DNA from 2 places in the Kluyvera sp. 1366 genome. Region 2 is predicted to be linked to the other one. Evidence: predicted binding sites of a transcription regulator. Region 2 holds the regulator's gene; the other holds the start of a gene.
What was found. Region 2 encodes sigma-54, which starts transcription at its own class of promoters, with help from an activator protein. Its sites were predicted from a motif close to GTTGGCACANNTTTCGCTNT; they were not measured.
Positions count from the first base shown of each region.

Region 1: glnK (P-II family nitrogen regulator) is a predicted target of sigma-54. The motif match lies at 1,938-1,957, and genes of this name have one in related genera.

Region 1 is NZ_JBTRDW010000004.1:327,108-330,493, reverse strand. Features, by position in the region: gene ACVLVH_RS10935 (SmdB family multidrug efflux ABC transporter permease/ATP-binding protein) at 1-1,751, shown strand, start outside; gene glnK (P-II family nitrogen regulator) at 2,011-2,349, shown strand; gene amtB (ammonium transporter AmtB) at 2,383-3,386, shown strand, end outside.
Region 2 is NZ_JBTRDW010000005.1:390,418-393,803, forward strand. Features, by position in the region: gene lptA (lipopolysaccharide ABC transporter substrate-binding protein LptA) at 1-378, shown strand, start outside; gene lptB (LPS export ABC transporter ATP-binding protein) at 384-1,109, shown strand; gene rpoN (RNA polymerase factor sigma-54) at 1,158-2,597, shown strand; gene hpf (ribosome hibernation promoting factor) at 2,619-2,906, shown strand; gene ptsN (PTS IIA-like nitrogen regulatory protein PtsN) at 3,067-3,386, shown strand, end outside.

The DNA of each region.
Region 1 (3,386 bases), on a different contig from region 2:
CGACGCTGAAACGACTGCTGGCGTATGGCAAACCGTGGCGTAAATCGCTGTGGCTGGCGGTCGGCATGCTGTGGATTGCGGCGGCAGCCGAAGTGACCGGACCGGTGCTGGTAAGCTACTTCATCGATAATCTGGTGGCGAAACATCAGATGCCGTGGGGCATCGTCGCGGGCCTGCTGGTGGGCTTTGTCCTGCTGCAATTGCTGGCCGCCGGTTTGCACTATTTTCAGGCGTTGCTGTTTAACCGCGCGGCGATTGGCGTGGTGCAGCAATTGCGCGTGGACGTGATGAACGCGGCGTTGCGCCAGCCGCTCAGCGCCTTCGATACGCAGCCGGTCGGCCAAATCATCTCGCGCGTCACCAACGACACCGAAGTGATCAAAGATCTCTACGTCACCGTGGTGGCCACAGTGTTGCGGGCTGCCGCGTTGATTGGCGCGATGCTGGTGGCGATGTTCTCCCTCGACTGGCGCATGGCGTTGGTAGCGATCGTGATTTTCCCGCTGGTGCTGACGGTGATGATGATTTATCAGCGCTTTAGCACGCCGATTGCGCGTCGCGTGCGCAGCTATCTGGCGGACATCAACAACGGCTTCAATGAAGTGATCAACGGCATGAGCGTGATCCAGCAGTTCCGCCAGCAGGCGCGCTTTGGTGAACGCATGGGCGAAGCCAGCCGTTCACACTATCTGGCGCGTATGGAAACGCTGCGGCTGGATGGCTTTTTGTTGCGCCCGTTGTTGAGTCTGTTTTCGGCCATGATTCTGTGCGGTTTGCTGATGCTGTTCAGCTTCGCCACGCCGGGCGTGTTTGAAGTCGGTGTGCTGTATGCCTTTATTACCTATCTTGGCCGCCTCAATGAACCGCTGATTGAACTCACCACGCAGCAGTCGATGCTGCAACAGGCGGTGGTGTCCGGCGAGCGTATCTTCGAACTGATGGATGCGGAGCAGCAAGGTTACGGCAGCGATAGTCTGCCGCTGGCCTCCGGCAGCATCTCGCTGCGGGATGTGAGCTTTGCCTATCGCGATAATCGCGATGTGCTCAGCCACATCAATCTCGAAGTGCCGGCGCGTCATTTTGTTGCGCTGGTGGGGCACACCGGCAGCGGGAAAAGCACGCTGGCGAATCTGCTGATGGGCTATTACCCGGTAACGCGCGGCAGTATCGAACTGGATGGTCGCCCGCTGCCGCAGCTGTCGCACGCCGCTTTACGTCAAAGCGTTGCGATGGTGCAACAGGATCCGGTGGTGCTGGCGGATTCGCTGCTGGCCAACGTGCGTTTGGGGCGCGATATCCCGGAAGATCAGGTGTGGCAGGCGCTGGAGACGGTGCAGCTGGCACCGCTGGCGCGCAGCATGGCGGACGGCATCCATACGCGTTTAGGCGAGCAGGGCAATAATCTGTCGGTTGGGCAGAAACAGCTGCTGGCGCTGGCGCGCGTGCTGGTGTCATTACCGCAAATCCTGATCCTCGACGAAGCCACGGCCAATATCGATTCCGGCACGGAACAGGCGATTCAGCAGGCGTTACGTGCACTACGCCAGCACAGCACGTTGGTGGTGATTGCGCATCGCCTTTCCACCATTACCGAAGCCGATCAGATTTTAGTGCTGCATCGCGGTCAGGTGGTTGAACGCGGTACGCATGCTGAGCTGCTGGCCGAGCAGGGCCGTTACTGGCAGATGTATCAGCTGCAGCAGGCCGGCGATGAACTCGCGGCGGGCATCCCCGTACAAGCCGAAGGGTGAATTGCACCTTTTTTGCACAGTTTTATCGGAATGTTCTGTATTGATGCACTTCTTTGAGGCTTGAAGCACCAAAGAAGTGCAATATTGCAACACCTTTCCTCTTCCTCCTCCGCAATCTGCGCTGTGCTTCACATAACGAAGCGTGATGCAGCGCGCCTATGCTACTGACATTCCCCTTTTGTTATTTATGGCACAGCCTTTGCTTATATCCCTACGTGTCCGCGAAGACTCACTCAATTTCTTATCCGGAGGGGAACGTATGAAGCTGGTTACCGTGGTAATCAAACCATTTAAGCTGGAGGACGTGCGTGAAGCCTTATCCTCTATTGGCATTCAGGGACTGACCGTTACCGAGGTTAAAGGTTTTGGTCGCCAGAAAGGTCACGCAGAGCTTTATCGCGGTGCCGAGTACAGCGTTAACTTCCTGCCAAAAGTAAAAATTGATATCGCTATTGCGGACGACCAACTTGATGAAGTGGTCGATGTCATCAGCAAAGCCGCTTATACCGGCAAAATTGGCGACGGCAAGATTTTCGTCGCAGAACTGCAGCGCGTCATTCGTATTCGTACCGGCGAGACCGACGAAGCAGCACTGTAACTGGGGCTCTGAATTGTGATGGGATGGAAAGAAATGAATAAACTGATAACGAAGTTGGGCCTCACCAGCCTTGCGCTGTTACCTTCTCTGGCGATGGCGGCCGCCCCTGCAGTAGCGGATAAAGCCGATAACGCCTTTATGATGATCTGTACCGCCTTGGTACTGTTTATGTCGATTCCCGGCATTGCGCTGTTCTACGGCGGTTTGATTCGCGGCAAGAACGTGCTGTCGATGCTGACGCAGGTTGCGGTGACCTTCTCACTGGTTTGCGTGCTGTGGGTGATTTACGGCTACTCACTGGCGTTCAGTGAAGGCAACGCCTTCTTCGGTAGCTTCCAGTGGGCGATGCTGAAAAATATTGAGCTGAAAGCGCTGATGGGCAGCTTCTATCAGTACATTCACATCGCGTTCCAGGCTTCCTTCGCCTGTATCACCGTCGGCCTGATTGTTGGTGCGCTGGCTGAACGTATTCGCTTCTCTGCGGTATTGATCTTCGTGGTGGTATGGCTGACGCTGGCTTATCTGCCAATCGCACACATGGTATGGGCTGGTGGCTTGCTGGCGCAAGATGGCGCGCTCGACTTCGCGGGCGGCACCGTGGTTCACATCAACGCCGCGGTTGCTGGCCTGGTGGGTGCTTACCTGGTGGGCAAACGTGCAGGTTTCGGCAAAGAAGCCTTCAAACCACACAACCTGCCGATGGTGTTCCTCGGTACCGCGATTCTGTATGTGGGCTGGTTCGGCTTCAACGCCGGTTCTGCTTCCTCAGCTAACGAAATCGCTGCGCTGGCGTTCCTGAATACCGTGGTGGCTACAGCGGGTGCGGTGCTGTCGTGGGTGTTTGGCGAGTGGGCGGTACGCGGTAAACCTTCTCTGCTTGGCGCCTGCTCTGGCTTCATCGCCGGTCTGGTGGCGATTACCCCAGCTTGTGGTTATGTGGGTGTCGGCGGCGCGCTGATTATCGGCCTGGCAGGTGGTTTAGCCGGTCTGTGGGGCGTAACAACCCTGAAGAAATGGCTGCGCGTTGATGACCCATG
Region 2 (3,386 bases):
GTGACGCAGGGTTCCATCAAGATTACCGCCGATAAAGTGGTGGTCACTCGTCCGGGCGGCGATAGCAAAAAAACCATTGTTGATGCTTACGGCACGCCAGCCACCTTCTATCAGATGCAGGATAACGGCAAGCCGGTGCAAGGCCACGCCAGTAAACTGCACTATGAATTGGCGAACGATTTTGTTGAGCTGACCGGCAATGCCTTCATTCAGCAGCAGGACAGCAACATCAAAGGCGACCGCATCACTTACCTGGTGAAAGAGCAGAAGATGCAGGCGTTCAGCCAGGGCGACAGCAAGCGCGTGACTACCGTTCTGGTACCGTCGCAGCTGCAGGACAAAAACGGTTCGTCCGCGAGCCCTAAAAAGAGTAACTGATTGCTATGGCTACACTAATCGCTGAAAACCTGGCGAAAGCCTACAAAGGCCGCCGCGTGGTGGAAGATGTTAGCCTGCAGGTAAAATCCGGCGAGATTGTCGGCCTGCTGGGCCCAAACGGTGCCGGTAAAACCACCACCTTCTACATGGTGGTGGGCATTGTGCCGCGCGATGCCGGCCGCATCGTGATTGATGATGAAGACATCAGCATTTTGCCGCTGCATGCGCGCGCGCGTCGCGGCATCGGCTATCTGCCGCAGGAAGCCTCCATCTTCCGTCGCCTGAGCGTGTACGACAACCTGATGGCTGTGCTGCAGATCCGTGATGATTTAACCGAAGAACAGCGTCAGGATCGGGCCAACGAGCTGATGGAAGAGTTCCATATTGGCCATCTGCGCGACAGCATGGGCCAGGCGCTGTCGGGTGGTGAACGCCGTCGTGTGGAAATTGCCCGCGCGCTGGCGGCTAATCCGAAATTCATCCTGCTGGATGAGCCTTTTGCCGGTGTTGACCCGATCTCGGTTATCGACATCAAGAAAATCATCGAGCATTTGCGTGACAGCGGCCTTGGCGTGCTGATTACCGACCACAACGTGCGTGAAACCCTCGCGGTGTGTGAACGCGCTTATATCGTCAGCCAGGGACATTTAATTGCCCATGGCACGCCTGATGAAATTCTTGTAGATGAGCAAGTTAAGCGTGTTTATTTGGGCGAAGAGTTCAGACTCTGATAAGGTGTTGTAACACCCTACGTTTGCTTAGGAAATTCTTACCGAATTATGAAGCAAGGTTTGCAACTCAGGCTCAGCCAACAGCTGGCGATGACTCCACAGTTGCAGCAAGCCATTCGCTTGCTGCAACTCTCTACGCTTGAACTCCAGCAAGAACTGCAACTGGCGCTGGAAAGCAATCCGCTGCTTGAACAAACCGAACTGCACGAAGAAGTTGACGCACGTGAATTTCAGGATCAGGAAAGTGATTCGTTAGACACGCGCGAAGCGCTTGAACAGAAAGATATGCCTGAAGAGCTTCCGCTCGACGCTACCTGGGACGAAATCTACACCGCAGGCACACCGTCAGGCACCGGCACCGATTACCAGGATGACGAACTGCCGATTTACCAAGGCGAAACCACCCAATCGCTGCAGGATTACCTGATGTGGCAGGTTGAGTTAACGCCGTTCACTGATACCGATCGCGCGATTGCCACGTCAATTGTTGATGCCATTGATGAAACCGGCTATCTCACCGTCAGCTTACAAGACATTTATGACAGTATTGGTGATGAAGAGTTGGCGCTGGAAGAAGTCGAAGCCGTGCTCAAGCGCGTGCAGCGTTTCGATCCGATCGGCGTCGGTGCACGTGATTTGCGTGATTGCCTGTTAGTCCAGCTGTCGCAATATGCTGCCGCCACGCCCATGCTGGCGGAAGCACGCCTGATTGTTAGCGAACATCTCGATCTGCTGGCCAACCATGATTTCCGCAGCCTGATGCGCGTGACCCGTCTGAAGGAAGAGGTGCTGAAAGAGGCGATGCTGCTGATTCAGTCACTCGATCCGCGCCCAGGCCAGTCGATTAATACCAGTGAACCGGAATATGTCATTCCCGATGTGCTGGTGCGCAAAATCAGCAAGCGCTGGACGGTTGAACTCAATTCCGACAGCATGCCGCGCCTGAAAATCAATCAGCAGTATGCGGCGATGGGCGGAGCTGGCCGTAATGAAAGCGATAACCAGTTTATTCGCAGCAATTTACAGGAAGCCAAGTGGCTGATTAAGAGCCTGGAGAGCCGCAACGACACGCTGCTGAAAGTGACACGCTGTATCGTTGAGCAGCAGCAGGCGTTTTTTGAGCAGGGTGAGGAGTACATGCGTCCGATGGTGTTGGCGGATATCGCTCAGGCTGTTGATATGCATGAATCCACCATTTCCCGCGTGACCACGCAAAAGTATTTACACAGCCCGCGTGGCATCTTTGAACTGAAGTATTTTTTCTCCAGTCACGTCAACACCGAAGGCGGCGGCGAAGCCTCTTCCACGGCGATTCGTGCATTGGTGAAAAAATTAATCTCGGCGGAAAACCCCGCAAAACCCTTGAGCGACAGCAAACTGACCTCCATGTTATCCGAACAGGGCATCATGGTTGCGCGACGTACGGTTGCTAAATATCGCGAGTCTTTATCTATACCGCCATCAAACCAGCGCAAGCAATTGGTTTGACCGAACGAAGAAGGAAGACCTATGCAGCTAAACCTTACCGGACTTAATGTTGAAATTACCGAACCTCTGCGTGAATTTGTAAATACCAAATTTGCCAAACTGGAACACTATTTTGATCGTATCAATCAGGTTTATATTGTTCTGAAGGTAGAGAAGGTGACGCAGGTTGCGGATGCAACACTGCACGTTAACGGCGGAGAGCTGCACGCCACATCGGAAGCGGAAGACATGTACGCGGCCATCGACGGGTTAATCGATAAGCTTTCCCGTCAGCTGACCAAGCACAAAGACAAACTGAAAAAACACTAACCTTCACGCTTGCAGAGTGCTGACTGATTCGGCACTTAGAGCATAAATGGGGCGGAACTTACCGCCCCGTTTTGTCATCTGCGCAAGCGCCAGCGGGCGAACGGTAATGAAATCAATTGCCTGAAACTCGCGGCTATGTGAACTCGCAAGTGAAACGATGATGAACAACGATCTAACACTGGAATTGAGCTCGGTCCTTTCACTGGACTGTACCCGTAGCGGCGTACACTGCCAGAGTAAAAAACGCGCGCTGGAGATTATCAGCGAGCTGGCAGCGAAGCAGCTCAATCTGCCGCACCAGACGCTTTTCGAAGCCATCCTGACCCGCGAACGCATGGGCAGTACCGGTATTGGCAACGGCATCGCCATTCCACATGGCAAGCTGGAAGAGGACACCTTACGCGCTGTCGGCGTGTTTATCAGCCTCGATCAGCCTATCGCTTTTGATGCGGTAGATAATCAGCCGGTTGACCTGCTGTT